Regions from separate parts of the Sinorhizobium garamanticum genome, predicted to be linked through region 1. Evidence: predicted binding sites of a transcription regulator. Region 1 holds the regulator's gene; each other region holds the start of a gene.
What was found. Region 1 encodes PhoB, which activates phosphate uptake and scavenging genes when phosphate is short. Its sites were predicted from a motif close to TGTCATNNANCTGTCAT; they were not measured.
Positions count from the first base shown of each region.

Region 2: PZN02_RS16335 (UDP-2,3-diacylglucosamine diphosphatase) is a predicted target of PhoB. The motif match lies at 3,598-3,614, and genes of this name have one in related genera.
Region 3: PZN02_RS12445 (BtaA family protein) is a predicted target of PhoB. The motif match lies at 3,537-3,553, and genes of this name have one in related genera.

Region 1 is NZ_CP120373.1:728,044-735,460, reverse strand. It holds gene pstC (phosphate ABC transporter permease subunit PstC) at 1-947, shown strand, start outside; gene pstA (phosphate ABC transporter permease PstA) at 962-2,245, shown strand; gene pstB (phosphate ABC transporter ATP-binding protein PstB) at 2,258-3,073, shown strand; gene phoU (phosphate signaling complex protein PhoU) at 3,141-3,854, shown strand; gene phoB (phosphate regulon transcriptional regulator PhoB) at 3,976-4,659, shown strand; gene PZN02_RS03520 (GcrA family cell cycle regulator) at 4,734-5,252, opposite strand; gene PZN02_RS03515 (aspartate aminotransferase family protein) at 5,669-6,868, shown strand; gene argF (ornithine carbamoyltransferase) at 6,902-7,417, shown strand, end outside.
Region 2 is NZ_CP120373.1:3,461,145-3,468,561, forward strand. It holds gene PZN02_RS16320 (acyl-homoserine-lactone synthase) at 1-114, opposite strand, end outside; gene PZN02_RS16325 (helix-turn-helix transcriptional regulator) at 268-1,005, opposite strand; gene PZN02_RS16330 (NADP-dependent malic enzyme) at 1,177-3,489, opposite strand; gene PZN02_RS16335 (UDP-2,3-diacylglucosamine diphosphatase) at 3,666-4,511, shown strand; gene PZN02_RS16340 (MFS transporter) at 4,626-5,846, shown strand; gene dgcA (N-acetyl-D-Glu racemase DgcA) at 5,798-6,781, opposite strand; gene PZN02_RS16350 (ABC transporter permease) at 6,987-7,417, shown strand, end outside.
Region 3 is NZ_CP120373.1:2,681,163-2,688,579, forward strand. It holds gene PZN02_RS12430 (lytic murein transglycosylase) at 1-341, opposite strand, end outside; gene PZN02_RS12435 (glycoside hydrolase family 25 protein) at 583-1,368, opposite strand; gene PZN02_RS12440 (class I SAM-dependent methyltransferase) at 1,568-2,242, opposite strand; gene PZN02_RS12445 (BtaA family protein) at 2,239-3,489, opposite strand; gene PZN02_RS12450 (serine hydrolase domain-containing protein) at 3,668-5,035, shown strand; gene PZN02_RS12455 (lytic transglycosylase domain-containing protein) at 5,085-6,095, opposite strand; gene PZN02_RS12460 (LysE family translocator) at 6,212-6,847, opposite strand; gene PZN02_RS12465 (pyrophosphate--fructose-6-phosphate 1-phosphotransferase) at 7,051-7,417, opposite strand, start outside.

The DNA.
Region 1 (7,417 bases):
TCCTCGGCTACAAGGTCATCGGCAACCGCTTCCGGGCACGCCATAGCGTCGAGCGTTCCGTCACCTATTTCATGATGTTCTCGTCGCTTGTCGCGATCGTGACGACCCTCGGCATCATCGCCTCGCTTGTCTTCGAGGCGCTCCAGTTCTTTGCGAAGGTGCCGATCACCGAGTTCCTGTTCGGGTTGCGCTGGGAGCCGCAGATCGCCATCCGCGCGGACCAGGTGGCGGGGCAGGGCGCATTCGGCGTCATTCCGGTTCTCTTCGGCACCTTCGTGATCTCGCTCATCTCGATGATCGTCGCCGTTCCGACCGGAATCCTTTCGGCGATCTATCTGACGGAATATGCCGACAAGCGTTTCCGCGCGGTGATCAAGCCGCTGCTCGAAATCCTGGCAGGCGTTCCAACCGTCGTGTACGGCTTCTTCGCCGTTCTCACTGTGGCGCCTGCCGTGCGCAGCCTCGGCATCAGCCTCGGGATCGAATCCTCTCCGAACAGCGCTCTGGCGGCCGGGGCTGTGATGGGCGTCATGATCATCCCGTTCATCTCCTCGCTTTCCGACGATGCTCTCGCGGCCGTGCCGACGGCGATGCGCGAGGGTTCTTTTGCCCTCGGCGCCACGAAGGGTGAAACCATCCGGAAGGTTCTGCTTCCGGCGGCATTGCCCGGCATCGTCGGCGGCGTATTGCTGGCGCTCAGCCGCGCCGTCGGGGAAACGATGATCGTCGTGATGGCCGCGGGCCTGATCGCGAAGATGACGGTGAACCCGTTCGACGCGGTTACGACAGTGACCGTGCAGATCGTCACGCTTCTCATCGGCGACTCCGAATTCGACAATCCGAAGACACTGGCGGCGTTCGCGCTGGGTCTGATCCTCTTCATCGTGACGCTCATCCTGAACCTCATCGCTCTGCGCACCGTGCGGAAGTACCGGGAGAAATATTGATGTCCAGCGCAGCACTGACCGACACCGTCTCAGCGGCCGGCGTGGACTGGCACTCCGACGAGATGAAAGCCCGACGGAGGGCCAGGTACGCCTCCGACCGACGGCTGCAGATCTATGGCATCATCGCAATTACGTTCGCGCTGGGCTTCCTCGCAATTCTCGTCGGCTCGCTTACCTTCACGGGCTACACGGCCTTCACGCAGACCGTCGCGACCATCGAAATCGATCTGTCGACGGCAAAAGTGGATCCGGCGAACATTGGCGAGGCCGACTGGCGCGGCATCGTCCGTGGCGCATTGCGGGCACAGGTGCCTGAGATGCGCAGAAGCGATGAACGCAAGTTCTTCGAAATGTTCACCTCGTCGGCACCATTCCTCGTACGCGATGCCGTCGTTGACGACCCCGGCCGGTTGACCGGCAAGAGCAGCTTCACCATTCCGATGGCCGATCCCGTCGATCAGTTGGCCAAGGGCGCGATCAGCCGCGACATCCCGGAGAACCAACGCCGCATCAATGACAAGCAGATTGGCATGTACGATCAGTTGGTCGCCAATGGCGTGATCTCGAAGCCGTTCAACTGGGGTCTATTCTTCAATGCCGACAGCCGCTTCCCGGAGCTTGCGGGTCTGGCGGGTGCGATCTCTGGCTCGTTCTGGTCGCTGCTGGTGTGCTTCGTGATCAGCTTCCCGATCGGGATCGCCGCTGCGATCTATCTCGAAGAGTTCGCGCCGAAGAACAGGTTCACCGACCTCATTGAGGTGAACATCAACAACCTGGCCGCCGTGCCCTCCGTGGTGTTCGGTCTGCTCGGCCTTGCGGTTTTCCTCGGATGGCTAGGCTTGCCCCGCTCCGCTCCGCTCGTCGGTGGCTTCGTTCTCGCGTTGATGACGCTGCCGACGCTTATCATCGTGACCCGCGTATCACTGAAGTCGGTACCGTCCTCGATCCGCGAGGCCGCGCTCGGCGTGGGGGCGTCGAAGCACGAGGCGATCTTCCACCACATCCTGCCGCTTGCGATGCCGACCGTCATGACCGGCAGCATCATCTCGCTGGCAAGAGCGCTCGGCGAAACCGCGCCGCTGCTGCTGATCGGCATGAACGCCTTCATCACCAGCCCGCCCGAGGGCGTCTTCGCTGCATCTACCGCACTACCGACACAGATCTACATCTGGGCCGATAGCCCCGAACGCGGCTTCGTGTCCCGAACCTCCGCTGCAATCCTGGTTCTTCTGGCATTCCTCGTGCTGATGAACGGGATCGCGATATTTCTCAGGCAGCGCTTCGAGCGCCGCTGGTAGGGAGAAACAGAGATGAATATTATGTCCGAAGCAGCAGTTGAAAAGGCGCTGGATCAGAAGATGAGCGATGCAAACTTCAAGATGGTCGGAAAGGACGTATCCGTCTACTACGGCGAGAAGCGCGCTCTCTTCGACGTGAACCTGAATGTTCGCAAGAATACCGTGACGGCGCTGATCGGTCCCTCGGGCTGCGGCAAGTCGACTTTCCTGCGCACGCTCAACCGCATGAACGACACCATCGAAGGCTGCCGCGTAACCGGCAAGATCACGCTCGACCAGTCGGACATCTACGATCCGAGCGTGGACGTGGTCGAACTCAGGGCTCGCGTCGGCATGGTGTTCCAGAAGCCGAACCCGTTCCCGAAATCGATCTACGAGAACATCGCCTACGGCCCGCGCATCCATGGTCTGTCGCGTAACAAGTCCGACCTGGATCAGATCGTCGAGAACAGCCTGGTGAAGGCTGGCTTGTGGAACGAAGTCAAGGATCGGCTGCTAGAGCCGGGCACCGGCCTCTCCGGCGGTCAGCAGCAGCGCCTCTGCATCGCGCGTGCCGTTGCGGTCAGCCCCGAAGTGATCCTGATGGACGAGCCCTGCTCGGCGCTCGATCCGATCGCCACCGCGAAGGTCGAGGAGCTCATTCACGAGCTGCGCGCGAATTTCACGATCGTCATCGTGACCCATTCGATGCAGCAGGCCGCGCGCGTTTCGCAACGCACCGCCATGTTCCACCTCGGCAATCTCGTCGAGGAGAACGACACCGACAAGATGTTCACCAATCCGGATGATCAGCGCACGCAGGACTACATTATGGGTCGGTTCGGCTAAAGCGGTTTCCAACCCTTACGATTGATGAAGGTCCATGCAGAACAGCGCGCGCCTTGAGGAAACGAAAATGACTCATGCACATATAACCTCAGCCTTCGACGAGGAGTTGAAATATCTCGCGCGCCGGATCTCCGAGATGGGCGGGCTTGCCGAGCAGATGGTTGCGGACTCTGTCCGGGCGCTGGTGAACTCGGATCTGGCCCTGGCGCAGAAGGTGATTTCCGACGACGCGATCCTCGACGACGCCGAGCGTCAGATCGGCGAGAAGGCGATCGTCACCATCGCCAAGCGTCAGCCAATGGCGTCGGATCTCCGCGAGATCATGGGGTCGATCCGGATCGCCGCCGATTTGGAGCGCGTCGGCGACCTCGGCAAGAATACCGCCAAACGCGTGATCGCGGTCGCCGGATCCGGCATTCCGCGCAAGCTTGCGCGCGGCTTGGAGCATCTGGCGGAGTTGGCCTTGGTTCAGCTCAAGGAAGTGCTCGACGTCTATGCCTCCCGTTCGCCGGAAAAGGCGAACAGCATCCGCGAGCGCGATGAAGAGATCGACGCGATCTACACGTCGCTTTTCCGCGAACTGCTGACCTATATGATGGAAGATCCGCGCAACATCACGCCGTGCACGCATCTTCTCTTCTGCGCCAAGAACATCGAGCGTATCGGCGACCATGCGACCAACATCGCCGAAACGATCTATTACATGGCGACGGGTGCTCAGCCGCAAGGCGAACGGCCGAAGGACGACACGACGTCGACCCTAGGGTCGGTGACGGACTAGTCCCGCCCGACGTCCGCATGCCTTTGCGCATGCGTTGATCTTATCCCGGCCGTGATTGTCGCGGCCCATACTGTGTCGCGGTTGCATGATGGCGTCCGCGCGTGGGAAGGAGCATGACCGAATGTTGCCGAAGATAGCTGTTGTCGAGGACGAGGAGGCGCTGAGCGTCCTCCTGCGCTACAATCTCGAGGCCGAAGGTTTCGACGTCGATACGATATTGCGTGGAGACGAGGCCGAGATTCGCCTTCAGGAGCGGTTGCCGGATCTCCTGATCCTCGACTGGATGCTGCCCGGAGTGTCCGGCATCGAACTTTGCCGCCGGCTACGGCAGAGGCCGGAAACGGAGCGCCTGCCGATCATCATGCTGACCGCGCGCGGCGAGGAAAGCGAGCGGGTTCGTGGCCTCGCCACCGGCGCCGACGACTATGTCGTCAAGCCGTTCTCGACACCGGAACTGATGGCGAGGGTGAAGGCAATGCTCAGGCGTGCCAAGCCCGAGGTGCTTTCGACGCTGTTGCGCTGCGGCGACATCGAGCTCGATCGCGAGACGCACCGTGTCCACAGGCGCAGCCGCGAAGTCCGGCTCGGACCGACGGAGTTCCGGCTCCTGGAGTTCCTTATGTCCTCGCCAGGGCGCGTCTTCTCCCGTTCACAGCTTCTCGACGGCGTGTGGGGACATGACATCTACGTCGACGAGCGCACCGTGGATGTGCATGTCGGCCGTCTGCGCAAGGCGCTGAACTTCTCGAACATGCCCGATGTCATACGCACCGTGCGCGGCGCCGGCTATTCGCTTGAAAGCTGATAGAGTCTGCGTTTCATAGGCATCAAAAAAAGGGGCGGCACCGCCCCTTTTTCCGTAGCGTTCATGCAAGCGGATCAGCGCATGCGCCGGCGCTCGCCGGAAGGCTGATAGGCGAGCCGCGTGTGATAGCTGCAATAGGGCGAAGCTTCCGGCGACTCGTTGCCGCAGAAATGGAATTCTTCCTTCAAGGGGTCGCCGATCGGCCACTTGCAGGTGCGTTCCGTCAGCTCCGTCAGGCCGAGGCGGCGCGACATCGGAACGACGACGTTCGGTGCGAGTTCGAGGTTCTGCTCCGCGACGAGATCGACTTCGATCTCTTCCTTGAGCACGGTGGCGCCAGCGGTGCGGGTGACGGTGCGGGTTGTGACGCGCGAGGCATAATTCGGCGCGCGGGGCGCAGAGGTTGTGCGCTTCGGGCGGGCGGCATTGGTCGTGCCGCCGGCCTTGGCCCGCCCCGGCAGGCTCAGCCGGTGAACCTTGCCGATGACGGCGTTACGGCTGACACCACCCAATTGTGCCGCGATCTGGCTGGCGCTCAGGCCTTCGGACCACAGCTTCTTCAGTTTCTCCACCCGCTCGTCAGTCCAGTTCATTTCTGCACTCTCCGTTCTCGGCGTTGGATGGCAGAATCCATCACCAAGCTCCGGAAAAACTCCGGAGCTGCAACGCGATAACTCTTTTGGTGACTAGGTCCGCCGCATGCGTCTAGTAATTGAATATTAACCTACTGGCAGGGTGACTCCGTGGCAAGAGTCGCGGGATTCGCGCCGAATCGATTTTGGGGTTTTCCCCAACTTGCTGGCTGGCCGTTGCATTTTTGCAAGCCCCCGCCGGATGTTTTTTCGCACGTCGGAATCCGTGCGCCCGAGCTCGCTGCAAGCCTTGGTTTTGTTGACATTGCAGTGCGAAATGGGAATAGTGCCTGCGCCGCCGAAAGGCGGCATTTTTGATTTTTATCGGACACGATCGCCCGATATCGATGCCACCAGGACGGAAGGAGAAGTTCGCCATGGCCGCAACAACGCCGCTCTACGACACCTATATGCGTGCGCCGTTGCGTTTCGAGCGAGGCGAGGGCGTCTGGCTCATTGCCGAGGACGGCTCGCGCTATCTCGATTTTGCCGCCGGGGTTGCCGTGAACTCGCTTGGCCATGCCCATCCGCACCTCGTCGAGGCGCTGAAGGCGCAGGCGGACAAGGTCTGGCATCTTTCCAACCTCTATGAGATTCCGGGACAGGAAAGCCTGGCGCGCCGGCTGACGGCCGTGACCTTCGCGGATCGCGTGTTCTTTACGAATTCAGGCGCGGAAGCGCTTGAATGCGCCATCAAGACAGCGCGCCGCTATCATTTCGCCAGGGGGAATCCGGAAAAATTCCATATCATTACCTTCGAAGGCGCTTTCCATGGCCGCACGATCGCGACGATCGCGGCCGGTGGCCAGCAGAAGTACATCGAAGGGTTCGGACCAAAGGCACCGGGTTTTTACCAAGTTCCTTTCGGCGACATTGCGGCGGTCAAGGATGCGATCAACGATGAGACGGCGGCGATCCTGATCGAGCCGATCCAGGGGGAGGGCGGTATTCGCTCGGCCAGCAAGGAGTTTCTGCAGGAGTTGCGGGCGCTTTGCGACGAATTCGGCTTGCTGTTGATCCTCGACGAGGTTCAGTGCGGCATTGGCCGTACCGGCAAGCTCTTCGCCTATGAATGGTCCGGCATCCGGCCGGATATCATGGCGGTCGCCAAGGGCATCGGCGGCGGCTTTCCGCTGGGCGCTTGCCTTGCGACCGAAGAAGCGGCAGCCGGCATGGTCACGGGCACGCATGGCTCGACCTATGGCGGCAATCCACTGGCCATGGCGGTCGGAAACGCGGTCCTCGACGTTGTTCTCGCCGACGGATTCCTGGAGCAGGTGCGCGACGTCGCTCTTGTCTTCCGGCAGGGGCTCGCGTCGCTCAAGGATCGTTTCCCGAATGTGATCGAGGAAATCCGCGGCGACGGGCTGATGCTCGGCATCAAGGCGAAGGTGCCCTCCGCTGACCTGTTGAAAGCAATCCGCGCCGAGAAGCTGCTCGCAGTTCCCGCCGGCGAAAACGTGCTGCGTCTGCTGCCGCCGTTGATCACTACCGCCGCCGAGGCCCGAGAAGGGCTTGCGAGGCTTGAGCGCGCCGCCGAGGCGGTCAAGAGCAACAGCGGCGACGCGGCGGCCTGAACGGCCCGACTTTCACGACAGGAATTCTGAACAATGACAGGTACCAGACATTTTCTCGACATCTCGGCGATGGCGACTGCCGACCTGAGGACGATCATTGACGACGCCCGCGTTCGCAAGACCGCGACGAAGGACGGCACTGCCGAACGCCCGCTTGCCGGCAAGATGCTCGCGATGATTTTCGAGAAGCCTTCCACCCGCACGCGCGTCTCCTTTGACGTCGGCATGCGTCAGCTCGGTGGCGAAACCCTGTTCCTTTCCGGAACTGAAATGCAGCTCGGCCGCGCCGAGACGATCGGCGATACCGCCAAAGTCCTTTCGCGCTATGTGGACGCGATCATGATCCGCACGACCGACCACCGGCGGCTGATGGAGCTCGCCGAACACGCTACGGTGCCGGTCATCAATGGTCTGACCGACGACACGCACCCCTGTCAGATCATGGCCGACATCATGACGTTCGAGGAGCATCGCGGATCAGTCAAGGGCAAGACGATCGCCTGGACGGGCGATGGCAACAACGTCCTTCATTCGCTGATCGAAGGCTCC
Region 2 (7,417 bases), 1.5 Mb from region 1:
CGTCTTCACGTCCCATTTGAGGAAGTCATGGAACACGCGCTTGCGCAGCCGGAACATTTCGTCGATGGCCCGCGGGTGCTGTCCGCGAGCGTTGCCGTTCAGAATCCTGATCATCTTTCGCTCCATCGTTTTTGCGCGATGGGCAGATGCTGTCAGGCTCAACTGACACATGTAACTGTCTATAGTGACAGTTTAAAAGCAGATTTTTTCCTACTAAATTTGCGGGGCTTTTTTCAGCGGGGCGACGGTAATGGTTAATTTGACCCGTCAGATGGTGGGGATCAGGGCGTGGCGAACCGCCTGCGCCACGGCTTGCGTATTGGAGACGACATTCAACTTGCGACGCGCATTGGTCATGAAGAAGCGCACGGTACGCTCGGAGATGCCGAGAATCGTGGCGATCTCCCAATAGCTCTTGCCGGCCGCCGACCAGGTCAGTACCTCGGTTTCGCGGCCCGTCAGCCGCATGTCGCGCTCATCGATCGCGCCGGCCATGGCCGCATGTTCCAACATCGATGCGTGGAAGAGGTTGGCGGCCAACTGGAAGTCACGCAGATGGCAGCGCCGGTAGATGGACCATTCTGCAGGCGACATATTGGCGTTGATGGCAAGAAGCGCCATGCGTCCGGCGGGTGATGGAAGCGGCAGCGCGACGCCTTCGGTCGAAAGCCCGATTTCCTCCGCGGCATGAAAGAGCGGTTCGCACTCCGGAAAGCGACGGCGTGCGGTCGTCCATTCGACAGGTCTCACGCCACCGAGCGCAAGCCGCAGGATGGGATCAATGCGGTAGAGGCCTTTTGAGACATAGATTTCGGCGGCATAGGCGCCGAACGTGTGGTGCAGACGGCAGACCTTCAGGCCGTCGGCAAGGGGTTCCGCTTCCAGGTACAGCAGATGCGCAATCTTGAACGTGCGGCGCATCAACGCGAAGAATTGCTCGGGTTCGGCGCAGCCCCCGTACTCCACAATGTCCAATAGATCGAGGACAGCCTGTTGATCCGTCATGCCCAACACCGAATCTTGCCCCTAGATAAGCATGGTAATGGGGGCATGCTTTGTCTAGTGCAATATTTCGTAAACGCTGCAAACTATTGCCCATTCTAAATTCATGGTTGAATTTTGATCGGGTAAACGTCAGGGGCCGCCCGGTCGGCGGCCCTAACGAGTGTCTGTTCGTTAGACAGGATGGCTTGCCTCCACGACCGCAAGAGCGGCCATGTTGACCACGCCGCGGGATGTGACCGACGGCGAAAGAATATGCGCGGGCAGGGCGGAGCCCAGCAGGATCGGCCCGACATGCAGGCTGTCCGTCATGGTCTTGACCACACCGAGCGTGATGTTGGCTGCATCCAGATTGGGGAATACGAGCAGGTTGGCTTCGCCGTTCAGCGCGCTATCCGGCATCACACGCTGGCGCAAGATTTCGGAGATCGCCGCGTCGCCGTGCATCTCGCCGTCGACCTCGAGGTCGGGTGCGAGTTCACGCACGAGATGCAGCGCCGCGCGCATTTTCGAAGCGCTTTCGGAGTCGCGCGAGCCGAAATTCGAATGCGACACGAGTGCCGCACGCGGCGTGATGCCGAAGCGGGGGATTTCCCCGGCCGCCATCACAGTCGTCTGCGCAATCTCCTCGGCGCTCGGATTGTAGCTGACATAGGTGTCGGTGAAGAAGGTTGCGCCGCGCTGCGAGATGAGCAGGCTCAGCGCCGAGAAATCGAGAACACCCGCCCGCTTGCCGATGATCTGCGAAACATCGCGCAGGTGTTTGCTGTAGCGTCCTTCCACTCCGCAGATCAGCGCGTCCGCTTCGCCGCGCTTGACCGCGAGAGCGCCGATCACGGTCGTGTTCGTGCGCACGATGGTACGGGCCGCTTCCGGGATGACGCCGCGGCGGCCGACGAGTGCGAAATAGTCGTCGACATAGTCGCGATAGCGCGGGTCGCCTTCAGGATTCACGACCTCGAAATCGACATCCGGGCGGATCCGCAGGCCGTAGCGCCGCAGACGCGTCTCGATGATCTGGGGGCGGCCGATCAGGATGGGGTTAGCGGTGCCTTCCTCGAGCAGCACCTGCGCGGCGCGCAGCACGCGTTCGTCTTCTCCTTCGGCAAAGATGACGCGGTTCTTGGCGGCGTTCTTGGCGGCCGCGAAGACCGGTTTCATGATGAAGCCAGAGCGGAAGACGAAGCGGTTCAATTTATCGAGATAGGCGTCGAAATCCTGAATGGGGCGGGTCGCGACGCCACTTTCGGCCGCTGCCTTCGCGACGGCCGGAGCGATGCGGAGGATCAGCCGCTGGTCGAACGGCGAGGGGATGAGGTAGTCTGGCCCGAAGATCGGCGTTTCGCCCGAGTAGGCGCGTGCCGCGACATCCGAAGGCTCCTCGCGCGCAAGTCCGGCAATTGCCCGCACCGCCGCCATCTTCATTTCTTCATTGATCGTACGCGCACCACAATCGAGCGCGCCACGAAAGATGTGCGGGAAGCAGAGAACGTTGTTGACCTGATTTGGGAAATCGGATCGTCCAGTACAGATCATGGCGTCCGGGCGCGCCGCGCGGGCGAGTTCCGGCATGATCTCCGGAGTCGGGTTGGCGAGCGCCATGATCAGCGGCTTCTCCGCCATCTGCACAAGCAGTTCGGGCTTGAGGACGCCGGCGGCTGACAGACCGAGGAAGACGTCGGCGCCGGCGATGCTGTCGGCCAGCACCCGATTGTCGCTGTCCTGCGCATAGACGGCCTTCCACTCGTCCATCAACGCTTCGCGTCCCTGGTAGACGAGGCCCTCGATATCGTGGACCCAGATGTTTTCCCGTTTGGCGCCGAGCGTAACGAGGAGGTTCAGGCAGGCAAGCGCCGCCGCGCCCGCGCCGGAGGCGACGATCTTCGCCTTGGCAAGATCCTTGCCGGCAAGTTCGAGGCCGTTCAGAACGGCGGCAGCAACGATGATCGCGGTTCCGTGCTGGTCGTCGTGGAAGACGGGTATCTCCATCTTTTCGCGCAGTCGCCGCTCGACCTCGAAGCATTCCGGCGCCTTGATGTCCTCGAGATTGATGCCGCCGAAGGTCGGCTCCAATGCCGAGACGACATCGACCATGCGATCGACGGTCAGCGCGTCGATCTCGATGTCGAAGACATCGATGCCGGCGAACTTCTTGAAGAGCACGGCCTTGCCTTCCATGACCGGCTTGGAGGCGAGCGGTCCGATGTTGCCGAGGCCGAGAACGGCCGTGCCGTTGGAGACCACCGCGACAAGATTGGCGCGCGCCGTGAAATCGGCAGCCGTTTCCGGGTTGTCCTTGATAGCGAGGCAGGGCGCGGCAACGCCGGGCGAATAGGCGAGCGCCAGATCGCGCTGGTTGCCGAGCGGCTTGGTCGGCTGGATTTCAAGCTTGCCCGGGCGAGGGTAGCGGTGGAAGAAAAGTGCCTGCTGATCGATGTCTCCGCTCGCCGGAACCGATTGGGGTTTCGCTTTATCGCCCGTGTTCATGCCTTGCATTCCTCGTTCTTGGTCTCGGCCTTTTGGCATGAATTGCGGGCGGCGTACAGTTTCGCCGCGGTTCTTTTCCGGCGCCTGGATTGTCGCATACACACGCCGTGTCATCTTCCTGAAACACGAGTCTGGTTTTGACGGGCGTCAAGAGGCTCAACCAAGACGAGGCTGGCATGACCGCGGCATCGGTATCCCAACAGAACTCGGTTCGGAAACTGCGGACGCTCTTCATTTCAGACGTCCACCTGGGCTCCAAGGCAGCCAGGACCGACTACCTGCTCGACTTCCTGCGCCATCACGAGGCGGAAACCATCATCCTCGTCGGCGACATCATCGACGGCTGGCGCCTGAAGCGCAGCTGGTACTGGCCCCAACCGTGCAACGACGTGGTCCAGAAGCTGTTGCGCAAGGCCCGCAAAGGCTCCCGCATCATCTACATTCCCGGCAATCACGATGAGTTCATGCGGGATTTTCCGGGCGTGCATTTCGGCGGCATCGAGGTGGCCCAGCGCTACATGCACAAAGCCGCAGACGGGCGCAACTATCTCGTCCTGCATGGCGACGAATTCGACGTCGTGGTGCGCAATGCGCGCGTCCTCGCTTATCTCGGCGACTGGGCTTACGACATGGCGATCGCCATTAATATCGGGCTGGCGGCGATCCGCCGCCGTCTCGGCATGCCCTATTGGTCGTTCTCGTCGTGGGCAAAGCTGCAGGTCAAACACGCTGTGAATTTCATCGGCGAGTTCCAGAAGGTCGTCGCCGAAGAGGCGCGCCGTCACGACGCGCAGGGCGTCATCTGCGGCCATATTCACCACGCGGTGATCGAGGACATCGGCGATGTCCGCTACATCAACACTGGCGACTGGGTCGAAAGCTGCACGGCAATCGCCGAACATCACGACGGCAGGATGGAGCTTATCACCTGGCACCGGATGCGCGGCGGCATGATCGAGGTGGAAAGCTCCGACGAGGCCGAAAAGATGTTGGCGCGCGTCCTCGCGCCGCAGGCCGCCTAACCCCGTTCCGCATTTCCCTCGCTGTTTTTCGCGCCGCGCCTGTGGCGAAAACTAGCTTATGTGAGCTGCGGCGCGGTTGTGCTAGAGGATGGCTTACAGCCATCAGGTCACTCCATGATTCCCTCATCCGCGCCCTCTAATGTGGGGCCTCCGCCGCGTCGTTTCGCGCTCCGCATAGCGCTGCTCTTTTGTGCGCCGTTAATCGTCAACGGCTTTGCCATGCCGTATTTTCCGGTCTGGCTCAGCACGCTGTCGATGACCGATTTCGAGATCGGCGTCGTTCTCGCCGTTCCGATGTTCATTCGCGTTATCACGGCGCCGCTCGCGGGCCTGCTTGCGGACCGGATCGGCGAGCGGGTGATCGTGCTGATCTGGTCGGCCGTGCTCTCCCTCGCGACGGCCTTCATCCTTTTCTACGCGCAGAGCTTCTGGCCGGTGCTCGTCATCTACGCGCTGCAATCGGCAGTCTATTCGCCCTATGTGCCGATCGTCGAGGCGATCGCGCTTTCCGGCGTGAGGCGCTGGGGCTTCGACTATGCTCATATGCGCGTCTGGGGATCGGTCGCCTTTATCGGTGCGACCATGCTGGGCGGCTGGATGATCGGCAGATTTGGCGGCCCCGTGGTGTTGCCGGCGATGGCCGTGGGCTTCGGGCTGATGGTCCTTATGGCCTTGGCGGCCCCGCGCGTCGGCCGGCCGCGCCGCCCTTCACCGATCACGGCTCTAACCGAGCCGCCGCCGAAATCGCTGCGCCAGCCGGACCTGCAGTTGCTGCTGATCGGCGTCACGCTGGTCAACAGCAGCCATGCCATGCTCTTCGCCTTCTCGGCCATCTACTGGCAGCATATCGGCTACAGCGGCACGCAGATCGGAGCTCTCTGGAGCGCCGGCGTGGCAGCCGAGGTGCTGATGTTCGTTTTTGCCAAGGCCATCATCCGGCGCTTCAGCGTATGGACAATGATCTTCTCCGGCTGCGGATTTGCCGTCGTGCGCTGGCTGATCTTCCCGATGGATCTCGGCTTCTCCGGCTATTTCATCCTGCAGTGTTTCCACGCCTTCACCTATGCGATCATGCACACGGGCATGCAGCACAAGCTGATCGAGAGGGTTGCGGAAGAGCAGGAGGCTTCGGCACAGGGCCTCTATTTCTTCTACACCGGCTTCTTCACGGCGATTTTCACGTTCCTTTCCGGCTATTTCTACGCGTGGTTCGGCGTCGACGGCTTCTATTCGATGTCGGCCGTCGCTTTTACCGGCTGCTGTTTCGCCTTTGCCGGCTGGTATCTTCAGCCCCAGAGGCTGGCCTCAGGCGGAAAGACGAGAGAGGCTTCGTAGCGCAGGCCCGGCTTGCGGTCTTCGGCAAGCAGGAGCGGGCCGTCGAGATCGACGAAATCGACGCCTTGGGCGACGAGCATCGCCGGCGCCATGGCGAGCGAACTGCCGACCATGCAGCCGACCATGATCTTCAGCCCGAGCGCCTCGGCTGCGGCGCGCATGCGCAGCGCTTCAGTCAGCCCGCCGGTCTTGTCTAGCTTGATGTTGACGGCATCGTAGCGTCCGGCCAATCCCTTGAGATCGTCTGTTCCGTGCACGCTTTCGTCAGCGCAGACCGGAACCGGGCGCGCGATCGACGCGAGCGCCTGATCTCGGCCTGCCGGCAATGGCTGCTCGATGAGAGAGATGCCGTTTTCCGCGCAGGTCGCGAAATGGGCGGCAAGATTGTCCTCCGTCCAGCCTTCGTTCGCGTCCAGGATGATGTCGCTTTCCGGCGCCCCCTGGCGCACGGCGCGAATGCGCGCTGTGTCGTCGGCTGTGCCGACCTTCACTTTCAACAGCGCGCGATGGGAATATTTTTGTGCCCGCTTCATCATCTCCTCCGGTTCGCCGAGGGAGAGGGTGTAGGCGGTCGTCAGAGGGCCGGGAGCGGCGATGCCGGCGAGCTCATGGACGCGCTTGCCGCTTTGCTTCGCTTCCAGGTCCCAAAGGGCGCAGTCGACGGCGTTCCGAGCCGCGCCAGGCGAAATAGCCTTCTGCAGATCAGGGCGCGTCAAGCCGGCTTCGATCGACAAGCGCACAGCCTCGATGGCAGCCAGGACCGATTCCAGGGATTCACCATAGCGGGCATAGGGTACGCATTCTCCCCAACCGGTCACCTTGCCGTCGCTGATCCGGCAGGTGACGACGCTCGCCGTCGTCTTCGAACCGCGGGAAATCGTGAAGGCGCCGGCAATCGGAAAATGTTGGACGGTTGCAGTAAGCGAAAGTGGCATTGGATCTTCTCCGCCGGGTTGATCGGCGGCATCTCCGCCATCACCCGCTGTGACGTTCTACGTTTTTTTGGAACTCTTTTGACCAGTGTAGCTTTTCAGTCGCACAAAACGCGCTTTACGACTTTGAATTTCCGCAAGATTTGGTCCTTAAATCGAATCTGGTTTAAAGAATTATGCAAGGGCCAACCGGGAAGACCAAGATCACGTGACGAATTCCCAATCCCAGATCGTTGCAGATGTCACGCTTGAGGAGAGCGCCGGCGTACAGGGTCGGCGCTATGTCTTCAGCGGCAACTGGCGACACGAGACAGCCGAGGCGATGGCCGCGAAGCTGAAGAAGCTTGGCCGCCCCTCGGGGGGACGGCATGAGTTCGATTTTTCCGGCGTCACGGCGATGGATACAGCGGGCGCCTGGATCATCCGCCGCTTCATGAACGGTATTGGCGGCGAGGCCGGTGCGGAAGTGCATTTCGCGAGCGGCGGCCAGCGTTACGTCGAACTCGTGCAGGCACTTCCGGAAAAGCTGCGCTCGCCGGAACGCGACACCACGAGACCTCCGCTTTTCCAGCGGCTGTTTGCGCCGATCGGCGAGGTAACCGTGTCTATATGGACCGACACGGTCGCCGCGATGTTCAT
Region 3 (7,417 bases), 2.0 Mb from region 1:
ACGTCGGCATATTCCCTCATCTTCTGCGCGCCGATATCGAGCCGCGCCTTGCTGACGGTGCGCTTGGAAAACTCGGTGAACGTCTGCTTGAACACGCCTTGGGCGCGGTCGCGGCTCAGCACCTTCTTGTCGGTTGCGGCGCCGGCGAGCGCACGGTCGGCGACATCGGCAGGAACACCCTTGGCAACGGCCTCGGCCTTGACGCCCTCGAGGAACGCGGCGAGATCACCGCCGCAGGCCACGCGTGGCGTCGTTTGCGGTTGGGTTTGCGCCAGTGCCGACGTGCCGGCGAGCGCCAGCAGTCCGAGGGTGAGAAGAGCTTTGCGGGCTGTGCCAGTCATCATAATTCCTTTCCGTCGCCGCGCGGCCCCAAAGGCCGGCGAGCGTGCAATCTGTCTCACGCCTGTTTCTCAGACCCGCATCGATTTGAGAAAACAGGCAGCCATTTGAAATGCCCCCAGCGACCTTCATGCGTCTGAGAGACGCCGGCGCCGTAAGGAGTCTGCCGAAGCTCTCTCAGAGCATTATGACCGAATGAAGAAACGCGGGGTTTGTGCGAGCAATCTGAACGACTATTCCCGTCTATCCGCCACGGGAAACCGCCGCGACCCACTTCTGCCAGTTTCTCGCGGAGCCGGCGAAGGCATTGATGTCCGTGCTTCCCTGGATGCCGGGGATTACACCGGTGCTGGTGTATTGCCAGAAGGCCCAGCGGCGCTCGACATAGACCTCGCCCGGATGCTTGGCGGTGGAGCGCACCCAGAAGTGATAGTCCTTGAATTGGTCGACGAGATTGTCGCGATGGAAGTCGACGGACGTATAGATGATCGGCCGCTTGCCGTAATGCGCCTCAAGCCGGTCCATGAAGCGCTTCATCTCGGCGCGCACGGTCGCAGGCGAGGGGCGATAGCGGCAGGTCTTCGACTCGCCGTTCCATTCGACATCGAGCACGGGCGGCAGATAGACGGCGCTCTTCGGCACATTGGCGATGAACCAGTCCGCCTGGGCGTCGGCGGTGGAGCAGAAGTAATAGAAATGGTAGGGCGCATAGGGAATTCCGGCGGCGCGCGCCTGCTGCCAGTATTCGTTGAAGCGCGTGTCGATCCTGTCCTTGCCCTCCGTCGCCTTGATGAAGGCGAAGGAGACGCCTGAATTCTTGACCCGCGCCCAGTCGATGTCGCCGTTCCACTTGGAAACGTCGATGCCGTGGATGTTGTGACGATGCGGCGCGCGACCGCCGAAATCCTGCGGGTCCGTATCGTGGAACCGCGGTGATATCGACGCGGTCTGGACCAGGTCGTAGTCAGTGGAGGTGCAGGCGGAAAGGAGGGTTGCAACAGGCAGCAAAGCCAGGAGAAGCCGGCGCATGGGGTTCCCGTTTCGAGACAATCGACGATCCTGCCTCACGCGATGGCTTCCATGATGATGATTTTCCCCTCGGAGGCGTGCCCCATTTTCACCATATCATCGTAAAAATTGAGTTAGCTCAAGCGGGAATTGTGACGGGACGAACGGCTCCGTGTCGCCGGCGCGAGCGCTTGCCTCGCCGGCGATGCATCGAGTGTTATCAGACCCCGTTCCGGTCCGGGCGGCGGTAGACGGCCAGCCAGGCATATCCTCGGCCGATCGACTTCAATTCGAGCGTCGCCCCGTTTCTCTCGGCCTTCTCGCGCATGACCTCGAAAAGCGTCTCGCGCGGCGTCACGTGAAAGCGTTTCAGCCACGCCTGGAGCAGGCGGCGGAAGCCGCCGGGCCATCCCTCCTGCTGGCCGAAGTCGGCAATGTGAAGCGAACCGCCCGGATTGAGCGCGGCGATCGCGGCGTCGAGCGATCTCTGCCATTCGGGAATCATCGACAGCGCATAGGAGATGACGATCCGGTCGAAACCTGGCAGGTCGAAAGCGGCGGGTGTGAAATTCGTCGCATCGGCGACGCGCAAAGTTACGTCCGACCGGCCCTGTCGCTGAAGTTTTGTTCGCGCGGTGGCGAGCATTTCTGCTGAAATATCGAGACCGAACAGGCGGGTATCCGGATAGAGCTCACCGATCATCGCGAGGTTGCGGCCAGTGCCGCAGCCGACCTCGAGCACGGAGGCGCCTGGCCGCGGATTGAGCTCCCGAATCAGCGTGTCGCGCCCGAAGAGATAATATTTCCGCGTAAAATCATAGATGTACCGCTGATAGCGGTACATCTGGTCCATGAGGCGGGCGTGATTGTTTTCCAAGGGCTGAGCGGCGCTCATGCTTTCTTCCGGTAGACGTGGAAGCCGCCGTAGATGGCAGAACGGTCCTCGGCGCCGAGCTTTACGGACGCTTCGGCATCGTAGTGCCACTGGTCGAGCAGTGCCGCGGAAACGCGGCCCGGCAGGATGCTTGCTTCCGCGGCCGTGCGGAAGATCACCATGGCGCCGGCATCCGCGGTGCGCGTGATCTCCGTCCAAAGGTCGTTCAACTGCCGATCGGTCATCCAGTCCTGCGCGTCGAGCAGGACGTAACGATCGACGGACGAAGCCACCTTGCGGGCAAGCAACTCGGTAACGCTTGCGTGGTGGACCTCGACGCGGTCCGCATGGGTGCGGATCGCTTCGTGGTTCTCGGCCTGCAGATAGGCCGGCAGTTCACCTTCGTGGGGCTGCGGATAGCGTCGCGCGAAAGCCTGCCAGGCGAAATAGTTCTCGCGAAGCGGGAAATGGCAGGTGAGCTTCTCAAGACGCTGGCGCAGCACCGCGGCAAGCGATTTCTCCGCGCTCAGGCTCGCGAGCTCATCGAACTGCTGCGGCGGGATGCCGAGGCCGAATAGCGAGCTTTTGCGGCTGGTGATCCAGCGGATGACCGGACGGTCGAACAGCGGCGCGAGCTTGTCGTCAAAGAACTGGCGTTGTTCGCGCATCGAGCGCGCCTGGACAAATTCCTCCGGGTTGATGCCGTGGAGCCGGGCGAGCAGATGACTGGCGGCAATGAAACGGCCGAGAAGGCCGGTACGATAGATGTTGCGGCCGAAGACGCCGATGCGGCGGCGTCCGCCGAGCGCACGGCCGTTCCAGTAGGTGCGTGTCGCCGCGTCGAGGTTCGGAGCGAGGAAGAGGTCGAAGGCCTGCACGTTCGACCGCGTGCCGGTTTCGCCGAGAAACCGCACGACATCCTTGTGGCTCGGCAGGTGGCGGAAGGCCGCGAGTTTCAGCCGGTTCAGTGCGATGTGGTGTGGATTGAGATCGACGACATCGATATGGGCAGGGCCGGCGGACAGGTAGGTCAGCATGTTGCAGCCGCCGGAACCGATCGTCACGATTCGGTGTCCGGGTCGGATCTGCATTGCCGCCATGTCGACGATCGGGTCTTCCCAGATCTGCGGATAGACGAGCCCCGAGAAGAGCATGCCGAACAGGCGTTCAGAGAGGCCTGCAAGCGAGAGGGCCTTGTGCTGTAGCAGCGCGCTTTTGAGCTTCGGATTCTTCCTGCTGAAGCCGGCATCGGGGGCTAGTTCTTTCATCTTTGCCTGCCATCCAATTGAAACTTAGCCGCTTCTAAAGTGACTCCGCTACACTTTGATGACGGGGTTTCGCACAGGCGCGAGCTTCCCAAGGGGCTTTTCCTTTCGCTGGAATCCTGTTTCTCTCGCGAGTGCCGCACGGCGGAGACGTGGCGGTGCAGCAGCCAGGAGGGCGCGCATGAAACGTTTGCTGAAGACGATCGCGGGGGTGGTGGTCGTCGGTCTTGCGAGCATCGGCGGCTGGCTGGCGCTGTTTCCGCCGGAGCTTCTGAAGGTCGGCGACGGCTACGCCGCCAAGATCGTCTGCTCCAATGTCTTCCTTGCCAAACGCGATCCGCAAGCCGTTCTTGCGGAAGACGTGCAGGCGCCCGGCCATCCGCTCTTGAAGTTCGTCCGCGTCTCGGTCGATCGGGAAAAAGAGCGCGTGACGGCGCGGATATTCGGCTTTGCCGCTCCTGGCCGTGCGATCCACAGGCCAGGATTTGGTTGCTCCAACGTTGACGATAGCGGCGCGCAGGCGCTTGCGGGTTCGGCACGGGAGGCGAAGGCCGAGCCAGGAGCATCCCGGGCGCACGATGCGGCCATCGGCTGGCCTGACGGCAGCAAGGCCGACATCGATCCGGCGATTCAAGGCGTCGTCGAGGATGCCGGTCTGGCGGGTCCCGGCATACGCGCGATCGCCGTCGTGCGGGATGGCCGGTTGGTGGCGGAGACCTATGGTCCCGGGTTTGATCGGGACACGCCGCTGCTTGGCTGGTCGATGACGAAATCGGTAACTGCGGCGCTGATCGGCCTGCGGATCGGTGAGGGGAAGATGGATATCGGTCGCAGCGACCTGCTGCCCGTCTGGAGCGGTGATGATCGGTCGCGGATCAAGCTCGCCGATCTCCTGGCGATGCAGAGCGGGCTCGCGTTCAACGAGGACTATGGCGACGTCACCGATGTGACGCGCATGCTCTATCTCGAAAGCGACATGGGCGGCTTCGTAGCGTCAAAGCAGCTGGAAACGCAGCCGGGTGCAAAATTCCGCTATTCGAGCGGCACCAGCAATCTTCTGTCGCAGCTGTGGATGCGGACGTTCGACGATCCGGCAGAAGCGCTCGCTTATCCGCGCAAGGCGCTCTTCGCCCCGCTCGGCATGACGAGCGCCGTGATGGAAACGGACGCGAGCGGCACCTTCGTCGGTTCCTCTTACATGTATGCGACGGCGCAGGACTGGGCGCGCTTCGCACAGTTTCTGCTGGATGATGGAAGCTGGAAGGGCAGGCGGATATTGCCTGAGGGCTACGTCACCTTCATGCGCACGCCATCGGCGGCATCCGGCGGCGATTATGGCTCCGGCCAAGTGTGGCTGCAGGAAAACGGCATTCGCGCCGGCACGGGCAACTTCCCACCGGATACCTTCTGGATGCTCGGGCACGACGGACAGGCGATCATGCTCGTTCCCTCGCTGCGGCTGGCTGTCGTCCGCCTAGGCCTCACGCCATCGCGCACCGGCTACGACGTGCAGAAGCTGAACGCGAAAATAATAGAGGCGCTCGATTGAGCGCCTCGGATGTCAAAGCCACATTACTTGCCGGACGGTGCCGCGAGGCCTACCGCATGTCGAGCGTGTCGAGCAGGCCTTTGCGCTTGGCGTGATAATAGTAGCCGCTGGCGTAGAGCCTCACCGCGCCGTCATGCTGGTTGTCGGCCACCATCCAGGCGCCGCGGAGGTACTTGGTCGCGTATTTGAGATTGGTTTCCGCGTCGAACAGGCCCTCGGCCGGTCCTTCATAACCGAGCCCCTTGGCGGTGTTGTAGCGGATCTGCATCAGGCCGTAATTGCCCTTGCTGTAGGCGCGGGGATTGTAGTTGCTCTCGCGCTTGACGACCCGGTGCACGAGCTCCAACGGAATACCGTTCAGCTCGGCGTAATATTTGATCAGCCGGTCGAGTTCGGGACGCGAACTGGTCGGCGTCTTGGAAAACTTCATCGAGTCAGGAATGACGCTTGCAACGGCGCCGACGGCCGAGCCGATCATCCCGGTGTTCGGCCGTGCCGTTGGAACGATCATCCGCTTGGCGACCAGCGTTTCGAGGCCGACCGGTTCGCCCGTGTCGAAATCCGATTCCATGGCGGCGGCGACCCCTAGAAAGGGCACGGCCGCGGGCTCGGCGCCGGCCGGCTTATCTGCAAGCTCGGCGGTCGAGGGGAGTGCCGTACCGGCTGGTGCTGCCATCGCCACCTCGAATGCCTGGCCCGGTTTGGCCACGGGAACTGCGACTCGCTGCGGCGCCGCAAAGGCCAATGTCGTATCCGTTGCTGGGGTGACGCCCGTCGCCATTTCCATCGTGGCCGGCAGCGTTGCCGTCGTCGTGGCGGCGACTGGGATCGCCTGTGCTGCGAGCGCGCTCGAAGCGGTGGTTGCCGCCCCGTCCGGTGTCGGCAGGGCATAGGCCGTCATTTCCGTCCCGGGCTTCGCGATGGGGGTGACTGTCTGCACGGCGGTCAGTTCTTCAAGCGACGTATGCTCGACCGTGGAACACCCCGAGACAATGGCCACCGATGCCAGGGCAGCGGCAGTAAATGCCCGTTTTGAAAGGGGGATACGGAATATAGCCATCGTGTCACTTTCGTGCTTCTGGGCCCCGTAGCCCCTGCAAATCAGTGGATGCCAACCACCGCGCTTGAATCTCCATTAACCCATGCCGCCGGTTGCGGCAAGCACGGGGGAGATTTTCACGACGCCGCCCGTTTCAGACCGGCCGTCAGCAGGCCAGCACCGATCAGCAGCGAGCCACCGGTGCGGTTGACCACGCGGCGAATATTCGGCTTTCGGATCGTGTTTCGGGCGGCCGAGGCGAGAAAGGCATAGAGCGCTGCATTGAGTGTCGCGAGGATGAGGAAAGTCGCCTCGAAAATCGCCATCTGGGCAAAAAGCGGTCGCGACAAATCGAGGAACTGCGGCAGGAAGGCGACGAAGAAGATGATGCTCTTCGGATTGAGCGCGGTGACGGCATAGGCGTGCAGGAAGATGCGCCACGGCCTTTCGGCCGAGGCTCTTCCGTCGGCATCCTGACCCTCGCCGCCGACCGGTGCCTTCCAGAGCTTGATGCCGAGCCAGACGAGGTAAGCGGCGCCGACCCATTTCAATACGGTGAAGATGGCGGCCGACGTGGCGAGCAAGGCGCCGAGACCGAGCATCGAGGCGGTCATGGCGGTGAAGTCGCCAAGCGCGACGCCAGCGACGGTCGCGCCTGCGGTCTTGCGGCCGTGGCCGAGGGAATAGGATATCACAAGGAGTATGGTGGGGCCGGGGATGGCGAGCAGCACCGCCGAGGCGGCCGCAAAGGCAAACCAGTGTTCGAAGGACATGAAAAGGCTCCACGCTTGAATGGTTTCCCGGAAAGAACAGGGAGGGAGCCATGCAAGCGCGGAGCCGTCAACTGCAATTTCGGGTGCAGCTTAGCGCGGGATGAGGAAAAGTGTGCGCGGTTTTCCGCCCGCATCCCGCGCTAACTTCTTAGAAGCGATCACGTTTATGATTTCAGGTCGATCCGACCTGAAATCATCGTGATCTAGTCCGCCGCCTGCCACTTCTGGCCGATGACGTCCATGACATCGCCGAACCACTTGGTCGACGTGTCGAAATGCTTGCCGCCCTTGATGCGCGGAAACTCGATCGTGCGCAGCTTGCCGCCCTGGTCCTCGTCATGGCCGGTGACGCCCGAGACCTTGTTGAGCGCACTTTCGACCGCGAGATCGACCATGCCCTGGATCAGCCGCAGGTCGTCGCCGTTTGCGGGCGCGGAGCGGGCGTAGTAGCCGGATTTCTGTACCATCGAGCGTTCGGCGCCTAGAAGGGCGGCAAACTGCTTCGAGAACCAGTTGCCGACGTTGATCGTGTCGATCTTCACGTGGCCGAAAGCATCACGCTTGACCGTT